DNA from 2 places in the Priestia veravalensis genome. Region 2 is predicted to be linked to the other one. Evidence: riboswitches for the same ligand, from Rfam matches in the RefSeq annotation. Region 2 holds a riboswitch; the other holds the start of a gene.
The links. A riboswitch is a leader RNA that binds a small molecule or an ion and turns the genes downstream of it on or off. The one in region 2 is predicted to bind preQ1.
Positions count from the first base shown of each region.

Region 1: it holds a riboswitch for preQ1, as region 2 does, so the genes downstream of both, queC (7-cyano-7-deazaguanine synthase QueC) here and AS180_RS17275 (QueT transporter family protein) in region 2, are expected to answer to the same signal.

Region 1 is NZ_KQ758702.1:2,314-11,071, forward strand. It holds gene AS180_RS18805 (alpha/beta hydrolase family protein) at 1-626, shown strand, start outside; gene AS180_RS23690 (DUF6254 family protein) at 697-828, shown strand; gene AS180_RS18810 (3-ketoacyl-ACP reductase) at 869-1,588, opposite strand; gene AS180_RS18815 (spore germination protein) at 1,835-3,418, shown strand; gene AS180_RS18820 (Ger(x)C family spore germination protein) at 3,441-4,643, shown strand; gene AS180_RS18825 (hypothetical protein) at 4,650-4,886, shown strand; gene AS180_RS18830 (GerAB/ArcD/ProY family transporter) at 4,896-5,162, shown strand; gene AS180_RS18835 (GerAB/ArcD/ProY family transporter) at 5,184-6,290, shown strand; PreQ1 riboswitch class I at 6,357-6,400, shown strand; gene queC (7-cyano-7-deazaguanine synthase QueC) at 6,575-7,237, shown strand; gene queD (6-carboxytetrahydropterin synthase QueD) at 7,237-7,680, shown strand; gene queE (7-carboxy-7-deazaguanine synthase QueE) at 7,673-8,404, shown strand; gene queF (preQ(1) synthase) at 8,504-8,758, shown strand, end outside.
Region 2 is NZ_KQ758686.1:11,535-20,292, forward strand. It holds gene nirB (nitrite reductase large subunit NirB) at 1-692, shown strand, start outside; gene nirD (nitrite reductase small subunit NirD) at 716-1,042, shown strand; gene cobA (uroporphyrinogen-III C-methyltransferase) at 1,107-1,877, shown strand; gene AS180_RS17270 (formate/nitrite transporter family protein) at 1,933-2,769, shown strand; gene AS180_RS22770 (hypothetical protein) at 2,887-3,048, shown strand; PreQ1 riboswitch class I at 3,182-3,226, shown strand; gene AS180_RS17275 (QueT transporter family protein) at 3,235-3,723, shown strand; gene AS180_RS17280 (YtvA family blue-light photoreceptor) at 3,886-4,668, shown strand; gene AS180_RS17285 (GntR family transcriptional regulator) at 4,804-5,451, shown strand; gene AS180_RS17290 (DMT family transporter) at 5,580-6,563, shown strand; gene AS180_RS22775 (hypothetical protein) at 6,654-6,818, shown strand; gene AS180_RS17295 (hypothetical protein) at 7,215-7,682, shown strand; gene AS180_RS17300 (hypothetical protein) at 7,721-7,951, shown strand; gene AS180_RS17305 (DUF4030 domain-containing protein) at 8,212-8,758, opposite strand, start outside.

The DNA of each region.
Region 1 (8,758 bases), on a different contig from region 2:
AGCACGGTATGATTCGAGATAAAACGCTGCGCTACTTATCATCATGGGCGGATAAAGGCTATGTTGTGGTTACAACCCAATATCGTGGTAATGGTGGAAGCGAAGGAGTAGAAACATACGGCGGGGACGATATTCATGATGTCCTTAACCTCATTAAATGGGGAGAACAGTTGCCTTATGTAAACCCTGAACAAAAAGTAGCGTTTGGATATTCTCGCGGTGGAATGATGACGTATTTAACCATGAAAAATGGCATATCCTTTGATGCGGTGGTTGTTCAATCCGGAATTACGGATATGTTTCAGTTCTACGACCAACGGGGTTCTGAAATGAAGCAAGTGCTAAGAGATATTGTTGGAGATCCTAAGGTGTATCCTGAACGATATAAAAGTCGATCGGTTGTGTATTGGAGCGATAAGGTAAATTCGCCGCTTCTTATTTTACAAGGAGATCACGACAAAAAGGTACATCATACGCAAGCAGAAAAGCTAGTTGCGCAGCTTGAAGAACAAAACAAAGAGTATAAATATGTCTTATACAAAGGCGGAGATCACCCACTAAGCAACTATTATAATCAGTATAATGCTGAGATTGACAAGTGGTTTCAACGGCATTTAGTTGAATAAAAGTGGCAAGCATATTCGTCCGTTTTTCGCACATCCTAGAAAGGAACACTATAGAAAAGGATGATGAACGATGACACAATCAAAAAGACAGCAAGAGCGTCAATGGAATGTGCGTAAACAGTCGCAAAATCCACCTCATGGCAAAGTAAAGTCATTTGAAGAATTAGCAGAAGAAATTACGCCAAAAAATAAAAATAAATAATAAAAACCCCTCTAATTGAGGGGCTTTTTGTTTGTTTAGATTAAGGGTTAGTAGACCACATACCAGCTGATTTAATAAAGATACGAGGGTGTAGCTTCAGCTGTGCTACCATGATTTCCGCTAAATCTTCAGGTTGCATTACCTTTTCAGGATTACCGTCTGTTAGGTTTTCCTTATAAGCAAGCTCTGTAGCAACTGTACTTGGTGTTAAAGCAGTTACGCGAATATTGTGTTTGCGTACTTCAAGAGCAAGCGATTCTGTCAGACCTAATAAACCAAATTTTGAAGCACTGTATGCACTTGTTACAGGAGCTCCTTTTTGTCCAGCAGTAGAGGAGATATTAATGATATCTCCACTGTTTTTCTCAATCATTTGTGGTAAAACAGCTCTTGTAACGTAATAGACACCCATTAAGTTAATATCAATGATCTGCTTCCATTCTTCGGGAGATAGTTCTAAAAAGCCTCCGAATTTTCCGATGCCGGCATTGTTGATTAAAATGTCTGCTTTACCTAGTTGGTTATATAAGTAATCAACGGCTTTATTTACTTCTTCCATTGAAGATACGTCTGCTGTAGCATAAGCAACTTTTACACCCAATGCTTCGACTTCTTGTGCAACGGCTTGTAAATCAGCTTCTGTACGTGCTAGTAAGCCAAGGTTGACACCTTCTTTTGCTAAATCAAGCGCTGTTGCTCGGCCAATACCTTTACCAGCACCAGTAATGATGGCTACTTTTCCTTGTAATGATTGTCCCATCTTTCGTCACTCCTTCTTAATTAAACTATCGTTATTGCTAAAATCAGTTTGCAAATCATGCTAAATGAGTAGCTGAATAAATTAGCAATCCATCTAATCCTACAAAATGTAGAGAACCATTGTCAAAGCTCTTGCTCTATAAGGCGGTTAAAAATACCAAGATAACTGAATAAATTTCCTGCATAGACAGAAACTATAAGGACTTGAAGAGGAACGCTGTGCCGTTTGGAAAATGGAGGATGACGTATGCGAATAAAAAAACTATCAGAATTAAAAAATCGATCTAAAAAGCCTAAAGAAAATGAATCACAACCAATAGCTGAATCTTCATCTTCCGATACTGAACTGTTAAAAAGCGTAAAAGATAACTTGAATGCGGTGAAAGCAGAGCTTGGAGATAGTGCTGATGTGGTTTGCCGCGAGTTTGCCATTTCAGTTCAAGAGAAATTTCGATTAGGGCTTATCTATATTGATGGATTGACGAGTGAGGATAGCGTACAAGAGTTTACCATGGAATCAATCATGCATAATCATACGAAACAGCTCGTTCATGATGATGGTGCTGTGAACATGTTTGAGTTCATTAAAAATTACAGCTTAGCAATTGGGGAAATTAAAGAGGTGACTCTTTTAGATGACGTGATTTTACATGTTTTATCAGGTGATACGGCTCTATTTATAGAAGGTTATCAAACGTGTATCATTGCTAGTACAAGAGGGTGGGGAGAAAGAGCGATTTCAGAACCACAGGCTCAAACAGTAGTGCGTGGACCAAGAGATAGCTTTACTGAAACGCTGCGCACCAATACGGCACTGGTAAGAAGACGGATTAAATCTCCTAATTTACGAATGGAGTCTCAGAAAATCGGTAAAGTAACGCAAACAGACGTAGCGATTATGTATGTAAAAGGAATAGCTGATAAGCAAGTGGTGAAAGAAGTAAAGTCCCGGCTTTCTAAAATTGATATTGACGGCATATTAGAGAGCGGATACATTGAAGAGCTTATTCAGGATGAAGATTATACTCCTTTTCCAACAATTTATAACACAGAGAGACCTGACTCAGTATCAGCAGGTCTTTTAGAAGGTCGAGTAGCAATCTTTGTAGACGGAACGCCGTTTGTGCTATTAGTCCCGGCTGTGTTTATTCAATTCTTTCAAGCTGCTGAAGATTATTATCAGCGTGCAGATATTAGTACACTCATTCGTATTATTCGATACGTCGCATTTTTCTTAGCTTTATTAACGCCGTCAGCTTATGTTGCGCTTACCACTTTTCATCAAGAAATGCTGCCGTTTAATTTGCTTGTTAGTATTGCAGCTCAGCGTGAAGGTGTCCCTTTTCCAGCCGTAATTGAAGCATTGATTATGGAAGTGGTCTTTGAAGTTTTGCGTGAGGCAGGAATTCGATTGCCAAGAGCCATAGGTTCTGCTATTTCGATTGTAGGAGCGCTCGTATTAGGGGAGGCTGCGGTACAGGCGGGGGTGGTCTCACCAGCGATGGTCATTGTTGTATCCATAACTGCCATCAGTAACTTTGTATCGCCGGCTTACGATATGGCGATTGCTGTAAGGATGCTTCGCTTTGTCTTGGTGTTTTTAGCAGCAACATTTGGATTGTTTGGAATTATTTTAGGACTTATTTTAATGATTCTACATCTGTGCAGTTTACGTTCATTTGGTATTCCATATATGACACCAATGGCTCCATTTGTAAGTAGTGACCAAAAAGATGCGCTCATTCGTCGTTCGTTAAAGAAAATGAATACGAGACCGAAGCTTATTAGCGAACAAAACGTTGTACGTGAACGGTCAAATGATGAGAATTAGCTTTTATAAAGGTGGAATAAGCATGAAACGAATCGTACTTGTATTATGCATATGTCTACTCCCACTATCAGGCTGTTGGAGTAGTCGAGAGCTAAATGAATTGGCCATCACCGTAGCGGTAGGTATTGACGAAGTAAAAGATGGAATTGAGTTAACGGTTCAAATTATTAACCCGGGCGATATGCAAGTCCAAACGCCGACGAATGGTCCCTCGGTTACTACGTACTCGATTAAAGCAGATTCTGTCATGGAAGCTCTTCGGAAAATGACAATTAAATCACCTAGAAAAATATACTTATCTCATTTACGGATGCTTGTTCTTAGTGAAGGAATTGCAAAAAGCGGAATTGCTGAAGTGTTAGATTTTTTCGCGCGAGATCATGAGGTGCGAACCGATTATTTTGTTGTGGTAGCAAAAAATTCACGCGCTTCATCCGTTTTAAATGTCTTGACAACCATTGAAAAAATTCCAGCCAATTATATGTTTGCTGCATTGGATACGTCACAAAAAGTTTGGGCGCCTACGCGAGGTGTAAAGCTGAATGAGCTTATTAGTAACTTAACGAGTCAAGGCAAACATCCTGTGTTAACCGCTGTTCTTGTAAAAGGTAACCACAAAAAAGGCGGAGATATGGCAAATATCCAGCGAGTTAATCAAAAAACCATTCTAAAATTTAAAGGTCTTGGCATTTTTAAAGGAGATGAACTTGTTGGGTGGTTTAATGAAAGTGAAAGTAAAGGATATAACTATGTTACCGGAAATGTAAAAAGTACGGTCGTTGTTATTCCGTGTGAAAAAAAAGAAAAATCCCATGACATTATTGGAGTTGAGATGCTGCGAACAAGTACGGATATTAAAAGCCGTATGAAAGGTGGAAAGCCTGTTATTGATGTGAACTTAAAGGGAGAAGCAAACATCGCTGACGTAGAGTGCCAGGTTAACTTGCAGGACCCTGCTATGATTACTGAACTAGAGAAAAAAACGGAACATGATGTGCAAGATAAAATGCGAAGAGCAATTAAGAGAGCACAAAACGAATATCAAAGTGATGTCTTTGGGTTTGGAGAAGTTTTTTACCGCCAAAACGTAAAGGACTGGAACAAGATGAAAAATCGCTGGGATGAAATCTTTGCGACAGATCTAGAAGTGAACTTAAAAGTAGATGTGCAAATCCGTCGACTTGGAACGTTGAATAACTCATACATGAAAGAGATGCAGGATTAGTGCAACATGGAAAACTTACTGCTGTTTTTAGGGGTATTCAGCTTTTTAGCATATAAGGCAATCCGCCCTCTTTATCAACAAAAACAGATAAAAGAAATCGTAATATACAGCAGCTTTTCTACTATAAGAGTGGTAATGTGGATAGCGGTTATTTTTCGAATAACCATTCCAACTCCGCTGTATGCCCTTGAGTTTTGGATGCAGTCCATCATTGATATCTTTTCTTCATTTTATTCGGTGTAGGTGTTCAATATGAGCCAAAAAGAAGTGATAAGTGGGAAACAGTTCTTTACATTAACCCATGTATTCTCCATTGGAAGTGCAATCTTAGTTGTATCTACTTTATTATTAGCTGTGGCAAAGAACATCGCTTGGATTTGTGCAATAATTGGAACAGGAAGTGGGTTAGTATTTGCGAGGCTTTTATTATGGTTAATCCAAAAATACCCTCAATCGACGCTAATTGATATAGCAAAGAAGTCTTGTGGCAAGTATGACCGAAAATCGGTAACTACCTAGTGAGGAAAGGAGAGGAAAGGAATGCATTCACGCTTAGTAATAAGCAATTTTCAACTATTCTCAATGATGCTGCTGTTCTTATTTGGAAGTGCGACCGTTGTGAGTATTGGACAGGAAGCACGTCAATCCGCATGGATTGCCGTTTTAGTAGGGATGTTAATGTACCTGCCTTTCTTTGCTCTTTTTACACTTTTATATAAAAGGCATCCAGAAGAAACGTTTCCAACAATATTAAAAATTGCTTTTGGAAAGCTAGTTGGCAAAATTATTTGCATGCTGTACGTGCTATATTTTATTTACATTGGTGCGCGTGTTCTAAGAGACTTTTGTGACCTGTTATTGTTAACATCAATGAGGGATACGCCTCTAGTTATTGTGGGCGGGGTTATGACGCTAGTTATTGCGTATGCATGCTTTTTAGAAGTTGAGCCAATCGCAAGAGCGAGTGTGTTATTGTTAGTTGTTTTTGTTGGCGTCATTGTATTAGTTTTTTTCTTACTGTTCTTTTCTGATGTTATGAACCCAGATCATATGCACCCCATTTTAGCTGAAGGAATCGGTTCAATTTTTAGAGCGGTGTTTCCGCTTATTTTGACGTTTCCATTTGGAGAAATGGTTGTTTTCTTAATGTTTAACCAGTTTATAAAAGGAGAAAAGTCTCTTAGAAAGGTGGGAACGCGTGCCGTGGTGATAGGAGGCGTTATGCTTAGTATGTTAAGTTTAATTAACTTAACTACACTCGGACAGCACTTGGTAGAATCATCGACAATCCCCCTACTTGTAACCGTACAGCAAGTGAATATTAGAGATATTATTCAGCGGATGGATACGCTAGCCATTAGTGTTCTTATTATTGGCGGTTTTGCTAAAGTAACGATTTTCGCATATGCAGCTATTTTAGGGATAAAAGATATTTATCAAACCAGGAGTCACAAGCTATCACTCCTTTTGGTTACGGTATCCATTCTGACTACGACTATTTTTATGTCGGATAATTTTGTTAAACATTTAGAGATAGGTTTGAAAATTGTACCAGTTTGGATTCACATTCCCATGCAGTTTGTCATTCCAATCGTAACGCTGGTGATGATTCAATTGAAAAGTAGGAAGAAAAGTAGAAGTACATAGTAATTTTAAATGGAGTATGATATAGTTAAAAGCGAAAATTGAAAGAAGAAATGCCGTGCTCTATGTGCGGGAGAGGTTCGTAAACTCCCTCTATAAAAAACTAAGATCATCAGTGAGATGACAAATGGCGCCGATTTTAGGGGCTTTTTTCCTGTTTCTTTTTTAATATAAGAAAGGGATTCTTAGTTAAGGGAGATTGCAAACGAAGCAATCTCTTTTTTTATATGATCTAAACAACGGAATGTTTTCTTCTTTGACTTTATAAAGGAAAAGGAGACAAAAAAATGAAAAACGAAAAAGCAATTGTTGTATTTAGCGGTGGACAAGATAGTACGACTTGTTTATTTTGGGCGCTAAAAAATTTTAAAGAAGTGGAAACTGTTACGTTCGGCTACGGTCAGCGTCATAGTAAAGAGATTGAGGTTGCAGAAGCCATTGCAAAAGATCTTGGTGTGAAGCACACAATTTTAGATATGTCGTTGTTAAGCCAACTAGCGCCTAACGCACTAACAAGAGATGATATTGACATTAGCCAAGAGGAAGGGGAGCTACCGACAACGTTTGTGGACGGACGCAACCTTCTCTTTTTATCATTTGCGGCTGTATTAGCTAAAAATAGCGGTGCACGTCATTTAGTAACAGGTGTATGCGAAACAGATTTTTCAGGGTATCCAGACTGCAGAGATGTGTTTGTTAAATCGCTAAACGTAACGCTGAATTTATCAATGGATTTTGAATTTGTTATTCACACACCGTTAATGTGGATTGATAAAGCAGAGACATGGGGACTAGCGGATGAACTAGGTGCGCTTGACTATGTACGTGAACATACATTAACTTGCTATAACGGTATTATTGCAGATGGGTGCGGAGAGTGTCCTGCATGTAAACTTCGCAAGAGAGGTCTAGAACAATATCTTGACACGAAACAAGGAGGGGAACAGTAATGCTTCAGCAAATTTACCCACAGGTAGCACATCCTTATTCGTACGAATTAAATAAAGACATGAATTTTGCCGCTGCGCATTTTGTTCCTCATGAGTCAGCAGGAAAATGTCAGCAGGTTCATGGCCATACGTATTTTGTTAATTTAACTATTGCAGGTGATGAATTAGATTCATCAGGCTTTTTAGTTAACTTTGCTACGTTGAAAAAAATTGTTTCTGGTCAGTTCGATCATACGCTTTTAAATGATCATAAAGAGTTGTTTAATGAAGAGGATGCGAATGATTTTCCAACATCTGAAGTTATTGCTCGGAAAATTTATGAACTTGTACAAGCTCACTTAGATGAACTTGAAAATAAGCCAGCATGCGTGCAAGTGTTTGTTCGTGAAACTCCTACAAGCTATGTTGTATATCGTCCAAAGAAGGTGAAGCGAGATGAATAATAAGGTTCCTGTTCTCGAAATATTTGGTCCAACGATTCAAGGAGAAGGAATGGTTGTGGGCCGAAAAACAATGTTTGTGCGCACAGCTGGCTGTGATTACTCATGCAGTTGGTGTGATTCGGCATTTACTTGGGATGGGTCAGCGAAAAGTGACATCCGTCAACTGACGGACGAAGAGGTCTGGCATGAATTGCAAACCTTAGGAGGAGACCGCTTTGACCATGTAACTATTTCAGGAGGGAATCCAGCGCTGTTGAAATCTTTAGATAAACTGATTGATCGCTTGCATGATCATCAAAAGCAAGTCGCGCTTGAAACTCAGGGAAGTCGCTTTCAAGAGTGGTTTTATAAAATTGACGATTTAACTCTTTCACCCAAGCCACCAAGCTCGGGAATGAAGACAAATTACGAAGTGTTGGATGATATTGTTGAACGCTTGCAAAACAATGGACGTAGTCAACATATTAGCATTAAAGTGGTTGTGTTTGATGAAACGGATTTCGATTATGCAAAACACATTCATCAGCGCTATCCATCAGTGCCATTCTTTGTTCAAGTAGGAAATGATGATTTGACAACAACGGATGACGATGCGTTAACTCGTAAATTATTAGGGAAGTATGAGTGGCTAATTGATCTTGTTGTAGCTACAACAGATATGAATAATGTACGCGTATTGCCGCAGGTTCATGCACTTGTATGGGGAAATAAAAGAGGCGTGTAAGCGTTCTTTAAAAAATTTACAAATAAAATACAAAAACAAATATGTACAAAATGAAAAAACGCTGTTAGAATGACAATCGTAGAAAGAGAGGAAACACACATGAGTGGTCGTAAAGAAGAGGAATTAGAAGGTGTAACGCTTTTAGGTAATCAAGGAACAAAGTACTTGTTTGAGTATTCACCAGAAATTTTAGAGGTGTTTGATAACAAGCATCCAAATCGAGATTATTTCGTTAAATTTAATTGTCCAGAATTTACAAGCTTATGTCCGCAAACAGGACAGCCTGATTTTGCTACAATCTATATTAGCTATATACCTGATGAAAAAATGGTTGAAAGTAAGTCTTTAAAGCTT
Region 2 (8,758 bases):
ATGATTTACGACGCATTGCTGACGTGGTTGATAAATACAACATCCCGCTTGTAAAAGTAACGGGAGGACAGCGTTTAGATTTATTCGGTGTAAAGAAAGAAGATTTACCTTTAGTGTGGGAAGAGCTAGATATGCCTTCTGGTTATGCTTATGGCAAATCACTTCGAACGGTGAAGACGTGTGTTGGAGAACAATTTTGCCGCTTTGGTACGCAGGATTCGATGGGAGTAGGGATTGCGCTGGAAAAGAAATTTGAAGGATTATGGACTCCTCATAAAGTAAAGATGGCTGTATCGGCCTGTCCAAGAAGCTGTGCTGAATCAGGCTTTAAAGATATTGGCTTTATTGGAATAGACGGTGGTTGGGAAATTTATGTTGGTGGTAATGGAGGCACTCATTTACGAGGAGGCGATTTGCTATATAAGGTGAAAACAGACGAAGAGTTAATGGAAATTACAGGAGCTTATCTACAATATTACCGTGAAACGGCAAATTATCTAGAGCGTACTTCAGCTTGGATTGAACGAATCGGTATTAAAAACGTTCAGGCTATTCTTGATAATGTAGAGGAAAGAAAGAAACTAAACCTTCGTATAGATGAAGCCTTATCTACGTATCGAGATCCATGGAAGGAAATCGTTGAGAACAAGCAAGCAAAAAAAGAATTGTTTGAGACAGTTGTAACATCATAACAAAACAAATGGAGGAGAAAAAGATGGTAAACAAAAACATAACAAAAGTGTTGCTTGGGTCAATTCATGATTTTCCAGAAAGCCTAGGTAAAACCGTGAAAGTGAATCAAAAAGAAATTGCTGTCTTTAAGCTATCAAGCGGTAAAATTCAGGCCGTTGATAACCGATGTCCTCATAAAGGTGGCGTATTAAGTGAAGGAATAGTGAGCGGTGATTCGGTATTTTGCCCTATGCATGATTGGAAAATTTGTTTGGACAACGGGCGTGTTCATGAACCTGATACTGGCTTAGTAAAGTCATACCGAACATCTGTTGAAGAAGAGCTTGTATATCTGTGGTTAGAAGATTAATAAGCTGTTGTAAATCATCTATTAAACATGCCATCATAGTTATACCGAAGGAGTGAAGCGGAGAATGAGACAAGGAAAAGTCTATCTTGTTGGAGCGGGACCGGGCGACCCAGAGTTGTTAACCATTAAAGCAGGAAAGTGTTTAGAAATAGCAGATGTTATTTTATACGATCGGCTGGTAAATCCTGATCTTTTACACTATGCAAAAGGGGGAGCAGAACTTGTGTATTGCGGAAAGACGCCTGGTTATCATTGTGTTCCTCAAAAAGTCATTCAAGATTTATTATTACATTACGCCCAGCAAGGAAAGATAGTTGTACGGCTAAAAGGTGGAGATCCTTTCATTTTTGGGCGAGGAGGCGAAGAAGCTGAAGTATTAGCTAAGCATCACATTGAGTTTGAAATCATCCCCGGTATTACAGCGGGGATTGCTGCTCCTGCTTATGCTGGAATCCCTGTCACCCATCGAGAGTTAAGCCGTTCATTTGCAATCGTGACCGGACACGGTTTAACTGGAACTCCGGAAAATATTAGGTGGCATCATCTAGCTCAAGGCGTTGATACGCTTGCTATTTATATGGGAGTTAAAAACTTACCGTATATTTGTGAACAGCTTTTAGCTGGTGGTAAGTCCATAGAGACACCAGTGGCGGTGATTGAGGAAGGTACTTCTATTAACCAAAGGGTTTTAATTGGTACGCTGCGAACGATTGTAGAAATAGCCACTAGTGAACAAGTCAGTAATCCAGCGCTGATTGTGGTCGGAGAAGTGGTAAAACAATCAGCGACTCTCTCCTGGTTCTCAAAGTCCAAACTTCAAGAAGTGTACGCGTAATATTTTTATTATATAATTTATCAGAGAATTTTAACGAAATAGGGGAGGGATAAGCGTGTTTAAAGCGTCAATCGAGTCTATGACGGACATAGCTCGTCAAAAAACAAATCAAGTGAATAAACAATTGCCGAGCTATTTACTGTTGTCTATACTTGCAGGTGCTTATGTCGGAATTGGTGTAGTATTAGCTCTTTCAGTTGGTGCTCCGTTAGCCGAAGCATCATTACCAATAGTCTCACTAGTTATGGGCTTATCGTTTGCCATTGCGTTACTACTTGTTATGTTTGCCGGAGCCGAGTTGTTTACAGGCAATCATATGTTTTATACAATCAGTACATTATCAGGTGCTACTACGTGGAAAGATACGTTGAAAAATTGGCTGTGGTGCTTTGTTGGAAACGGATTGGGAGCGTTCGTATTGTGTCTCTTAATCGTTGGAACTGGTTTGTTTAAAGGAGTAGGCGATACACATTTATTACTGACAACCGCAGCAAAGAAAATGAACCTGCCAATGAGCGAACTTTTTTTTCGAGGGATTTTATGTAATTGGCTCGTCTGCTTAGCCATTTGGACAGCTTTGAGAACCAAAAGCGATGCGGCCAAAATTATGTTAGTTTTTTGGATGCTGTTTGCCTTTGTTGCATCTGGCTATGAACACAGCGTTGCAAACATGACATTCCTTGGTTTGGCTTTACTTCATCCGCACCCTGAAACGATATCATTAGCTGGACTGCTACATAATCTGATCCCGGTTACGCTTGGGAATATTGTAGGCGGCGCTTTATTTGTAGGAAGCGTATATTGGTTTATCAATAAAAAGCAAATGGAAAAAGGGCGTATTCAAGAAGTGAAAATTCCAAAAATCGTTAAAGAAGAAACATTATCAAAGTAACAGAAAGAGACTGAGACATAAGTAGTTCAGCCTCTACTATACCTGAACGATTGAGAGTTCATAACTTTTAATCGTTCAGGTTTTTTGGTTGATTGTGAAAACAATGTTGGAAACAGGGTGGAATGGAACGTAGGACACTCGACTCCTGCGGGAAAGAGAGGGAAAATGGAGATCCCGCAGCGCAGCGAGGAAGTTCAGGTTCCTCCCCGCGGAAAGCGAGTGGCCGTAGCGCAATGGAACGAATGTGTTGAGACAAACCAAAGAGATGGGAACAGCTAGTGTTCGTCATTTAGAAGCCATCATTTTGTTATGTCCCAAACTCTTTTTAGATTGAATTTTGATCAGTAACCGAAAGAGGGTTGAGATACTTGACTAATATAATTTATTGCTGTATGATTCTTTAGTATTTGCGTAAGACGTGGTTCGGAACCATCCCACGTAAAAAAACTAAGGAGAGTATGCAGCATGAATGTAAGAACACTTGCAGTCAACGGTATTATTGCGGCAATGTATATTGCGGTAACGATGTTTATTCAGCCGTTTGGCTTTACAAATATTCAGTTCCGTATTGCGGAAATGTTTAATCATTTGATTATTTTTAATAAGAAGTATTTGTATGGAATTGTGCTAGGCGTATTTTTAGCCAATTTATTCTTCTCACCAATGGTGGCGTATGATTTGGTATTTGGCGTAGGACAATCTTTAATTTCCTTATTACTGATGATCTTTGCGATGAAGTTTGCCAAGGGCACGGTTGCTCGTATGGTTACCAATACACTGATCTTTACGTTTACGATGTTTATCATCGCGTTTGAGCTTCATTTAGCACTAGGTTTTCCATTTTTACTAACATGGTTAACAACTGCGATTGGTGAATTTGTAGTGATGCTTGTTGGAATTCCAGTGATGCTGGCAATTCATAAGCGCGTAAACTTTACAAAGTTAATCGATTAATACTACAAAAGCTTACAGAGATGTAAGCTTTTTTCATATTTAAATGGTTTTAATTTATAGAAAAAAGACACAAGATATGACAGAATTAGAGAGAAGTTGTTAAGTACGTTAATACATAGTAAAAGTCATGTTTTATACTATACTTGAGAAGGAGAGAAGAGCTTGCTTGCAAATGATGATCATAAGGTAGAAGAACTAGCATTTATTAAAAAAGCCCTAGACTTTACAAGAACTGGATTAATTTTAACCAACCCTGCTTTGCCCGATAATCCGATTGTTTATGCGAACCAAGGTTTTCTGGATATGACCGGATACAGGAAAGAAGAAATCGTAGGACAGAACTGCCGCTTTTTACAAGGGGAAAATACCGACCGAGATACGGTACGAAAAATTCGAGATGCTATCCGCGAAAAAAAGTCGGTCAATGTACAAATTTTAAACTATACAAAAGAAAGCCAACCTTTTTGGAACGACTTATTTATTGATCCAATATGGATTGATGATGAGCTTTATTTTATTGGGATTCAAAAGGACATTACGGGGAAAATGAAGCAAGAAGAAGTGATTTATGATTACTATGAAAGGATGCAGGAGATGTCAACGCCAATTGTTCCAGTGAAAGACGGGGTTTCTGTTCTACCGATTGTTGGTGTTTTGAATGAACAGCGATATCATATGATTGCATCCAAAGTATCAACATACATTGATGAAAGTAAAGATGATCATTTTATTATCGATTTTTCAGGTTTATTGGAAATGGATGAAGATGTAGTAGCTTACATGTATAATCTGCACGATTTAATTACCATTACCGGAACGCAGGTAATCATAACAGGCATCATGCCTTCTATAGCGAAAAAAATGAGAGACCTTCAAGTAAACTTTACAGTCTTAAAAACCTATACGCATGTCAAAGCCGCTTTAAAAGCGCTTGGGTATGCATAATAAGTTCTCGAAAAAGTCCGTAAAACAATGCGGATTTTTTTTGTTTATAAATGGTAATATATACATATAAGCCTAACTTAAAAGGTGACTAAGTACAGAATTGAACAAACTTCCAGCATTTGATATATTGGTTTTATGAAAAGAGAATTGATTAAACCCATTAAACGTTTATCATTGCGAGAAGAAATTTATCAAACTTTAAAGCAAGGAATTATTACGTTAGAGTTTCCACCGGACCAGCGCTTGAATGATAAGGAGCTAGCTGAAAAATTTAGCGTCAGCAGAACGCCGGTAAGAGAAGCGTTAAAACGCTTGGAAGATGAAGGGCTTGTTGAATCGATTCCAGGCTCCATTACTAAAGTATCTTCGTTAAACCCTGAAGAAGCCAAGCACGCGTTTACCGTAGTTGCCGTTCTTCATGCATTGGCAACTAAGCTTGCCGTTGCGCATCTGACAGAAGAAGATTTCAAAGCGCTAGCTCATCATAATGCTGCGCTGCAGAGTGCGGTGGAAAAGCATGATATCATCGGCGCCATCGAAGCAGATCAAGCCTTTCACCGCGTGTTTTTAGAAGCTGCGAATAACCCTGAAATTCTCTTAGCACTAGAGCGCAGTGAGTCAAAAATTTACCGGTTGGAAGTAGCTAAGTTTTCGTCTGAGAAAGGATTCAAATCAGTAAGCGAGCACAAAGGAATTATTGAGGTGTGTCAAAGTCAGGAACCGCTCCAAGCAGCGAATCTCGTAGAGAAAAATTGGCTAAGCCTTGGAGAGCTATTAGCGTAGAGAGTCATCACGAGCGTGAGGGCTCTTTTTTATGAGTTAAAAATAGCGTTGAATAAATAACCAAAATGCGATATATTGGTTTTACAATTTATTTACATTATTATGTGTTACATACGGGGGTTAGGGAATTGAAGCCAATTATATTAGGCGTGTGCTCGGCGTTTTTCTTTGCGTTTACATTTGTTTTAAATCGTATGATGGAAGTTGAAGGTGGAAGCTGGATTTGGAGTGCTTCCTTACGCTTTTTCTTTATGGTTCCACTACTGTTGATCATCGTCATCGCTAGGAAAAAACTTTCCGCTACGTTTGCGGAAATGAAAAAAGCGCCAATGCAGTGGGTTATGTGGAGCACGATTGGCTTTGGGTTATTCTACGCGCCGCTTTGCTATGCGAGTGCTTACGGTCCGAGCTGGTTAATTGCGGGAACGTGGCAAATTACGATTATCTCAGGTTCGCTTCTAGCTCCTTTATTTTATGAAACGATTCAAACGAGTAAGGGACCTATTCAAGTAAAAGGAAAAATACCTTTTAAAAGCTTAGCGATGGCCCTCATTATTTTACTTGGCGTCGCCATTATGCAAATTGAACACGCAACAACACTATCGCTTGTGAGCGTACTGCTTTGTACATTGCCAATTTTAGTTGCTTCTTTTGCTTATCCGCTTGGCAATCGTAAGATGATGGTGGTTGTATCCAACCGCTTAGATGCTTACCAGCGCGTGCTCGGAATGACAATTGCAAGTTTACCGTTTTGGATTATCTTAGCGATTTATGGTTTGATTACCGCTGGGCCACCTAGCACCTCACAGGTCATTCAATCGGGCTGGGTTGCTTTGTTTTCAGGCGTTATTGCGACGGTCTTATTCTTTGCAGCAACCAATATGGTCAAAGGTGATATGAAAAAGCTCGGAGCAGTCGAAGCTACTCAGTCGCTTGAAGTATTGTTTGCGCTACTTGGCGAAATGATTCTGCTTGGCATGCCGCTACCTACATACGTTTCGTGCATTGGAATTGTACTTGTTATTGTTGGTATGGCGCTAAATAGCTACGTATCGAGTAGGAAAGGGAATAAAGAGACGAAGGAAGAAATGAAGCAAGCAACAACTCTGTAAAAGCAGATGGAAATTTTGGAGAAAAAGGCTTCATTTACGTACATTAGTGGTAAAATAGAATATATATATTCTATAAAGGAGGAATGTCAGGTGAGTGCCTTAATTGTAGGCTTAGTAGCTTCCGTTCTTTCCGTTTGTTTACTGTTTTCCAATCGTCAGAAGCGCGTTAATAAGGTCCAATCTACGCAGTCGTTACATGCACAAAATATGAACAAGCAGAGTGAGCAAGACGATTCTCTCATGTATTATATATAGGAAGCTCTTACAGTAAAAGTAGGCCGAGAAGATGTAAATGCTTCTCGGTTTTTTCTTGTGGTTTTGATTTTGGTGGGAAAGCTTAGATCTGTACTACATGAATATTTGAAAAAAGTTATTTATTATATGAAAGCCCTTTAAATGCTAATGTGAAGAGTTTTTAGTATTTTTTAACTAATGCTTTTATTACCTAATCAATCCATTATCTTGTATTAATTTGAATCGATTCTCCTTTTTTATATTTTCATAATGAAGCAGGTTCAAATGTGCTTTAATATTAAATTTGTGTAATAAAATACCAAAAAGGAGTTAGGGAGAATGATAAATAACAAAGCAATAAGATTAACTTGTGTCCCAACATTGATACTTGCACTTTTTGTTGCTTTCTGCTTTCCTTTGCAAGCAAAAGGATCTGAAGGATTTCCTGCGGAAGAAGAACTAGTGGAGGAATTAGCAGCTCAACTTGAGTTCTTGATGGAAGAAGCTTTGGTCGTAGAAAATGGACTAAGAACATTTGACTTTGAAAAGATTGAAGATGAATTTGGAAAGGAAGTCCGTGATGAAATTGAGATGTTAACGGTTGGTCTTCAGCCAGTTGAAAACACAAAATCTAGAAATGGGAATTTAATGGTAACGGCATCAAACGAAGCTTGGAAATCATGTATGATAGGAGCTATAAAAGACCATTTCGGAGTAGCGATGGTCACAGCTGCACTTGAAGGTGGGTTATGGGCATATCTTGAAAAGAAAGCTTATAAGGAAGCGGCTAAATTACTAGTGAAGTTTGCCGTAGGCTCAAATGCTGTTGGTTTAGCAGGCACTTTAATTTATTATGGAGGAGTGTGCACCTATAAACATGGATAGTAAGAAAGAAATTGTTAAAAGTTAAGGGGGAATAAATTATGAAATTTAGCAAAGTTTTATATGGGATGGTCCACCTGGTCACTCCTTTAACCTTTTTCCTTATAGCTGTTATTTGGGGGCATTTTGGCTTATCAAAACCTATTTGGGTTAATTTATCAGATAATCTATCAATAATAGGCATATATTACGTAGGAGTAAGTATCCTATGGATTCTAAATATAAAAAGCATTCATAAAGTATCAGAAGAGATAGAAAATAAAAAAGGGTGATGTAATTACTCTTTTAAATGGTCAATCTGAATATAGATTGACTTCTTTTTGTTTTTACAACCTAGTATCTATTTGAGATAACTATTACTTTTAATTTTATAAGTTTAAGAGCTTTTGAACAAACTATTTTAGTGGATGGAAAAAGAATTATTGTCTCACTAGAAATTTTAGGCGCCCATCTATATCAAGGGGAACGAACTGTATTAACCTGTAAAAGAGTAGACACAAAAAAGCACCTAAAATAGGTGCTTTTTATGAAACTAGTTTAACCTTTCCCCAGCTTCATTTTGAATAATAACTTCATATGAATCACCTTGAAGTTGTTTCTTCATCTTATCTGATTCTAAAAATTCCTCTACAACTTTTTCTAGTTCTTTTGCAAATAGCTGCGGTTCTTCTTGACGAGATATTGTAATGTTTAGGTGCGGAGATGGGTTAACTGAATAACCAATTCCAACGACTTCATATTTCTTTTTGCTTAGTAAACCATCCCCTATTGTGGTAACGATTGTTCCCCAGCGTCCGTCTTGTTCGCGTTTTGGTCCGTTTACTTTTGTAAATGTAATGTCCGTGTTTGCTTGATCATATTTCTTTAAAATTTGTTGCGCTTCTTTTTTTATAGCGTCTGTTCTTGTTTCTGTATCCGCTATTTCCAGGTCAATAGAATAGCTATCGTGATTATCTTTATCAACATGAGTAGTAATTCCAATCGTTACTAAATGGTATCCTTTAGCTTTCAATGTTCGTTGTATGTCATCCATGATTTTGCCGTCTGGATAAACAGTTCCTACACTGCTTACTTTATAG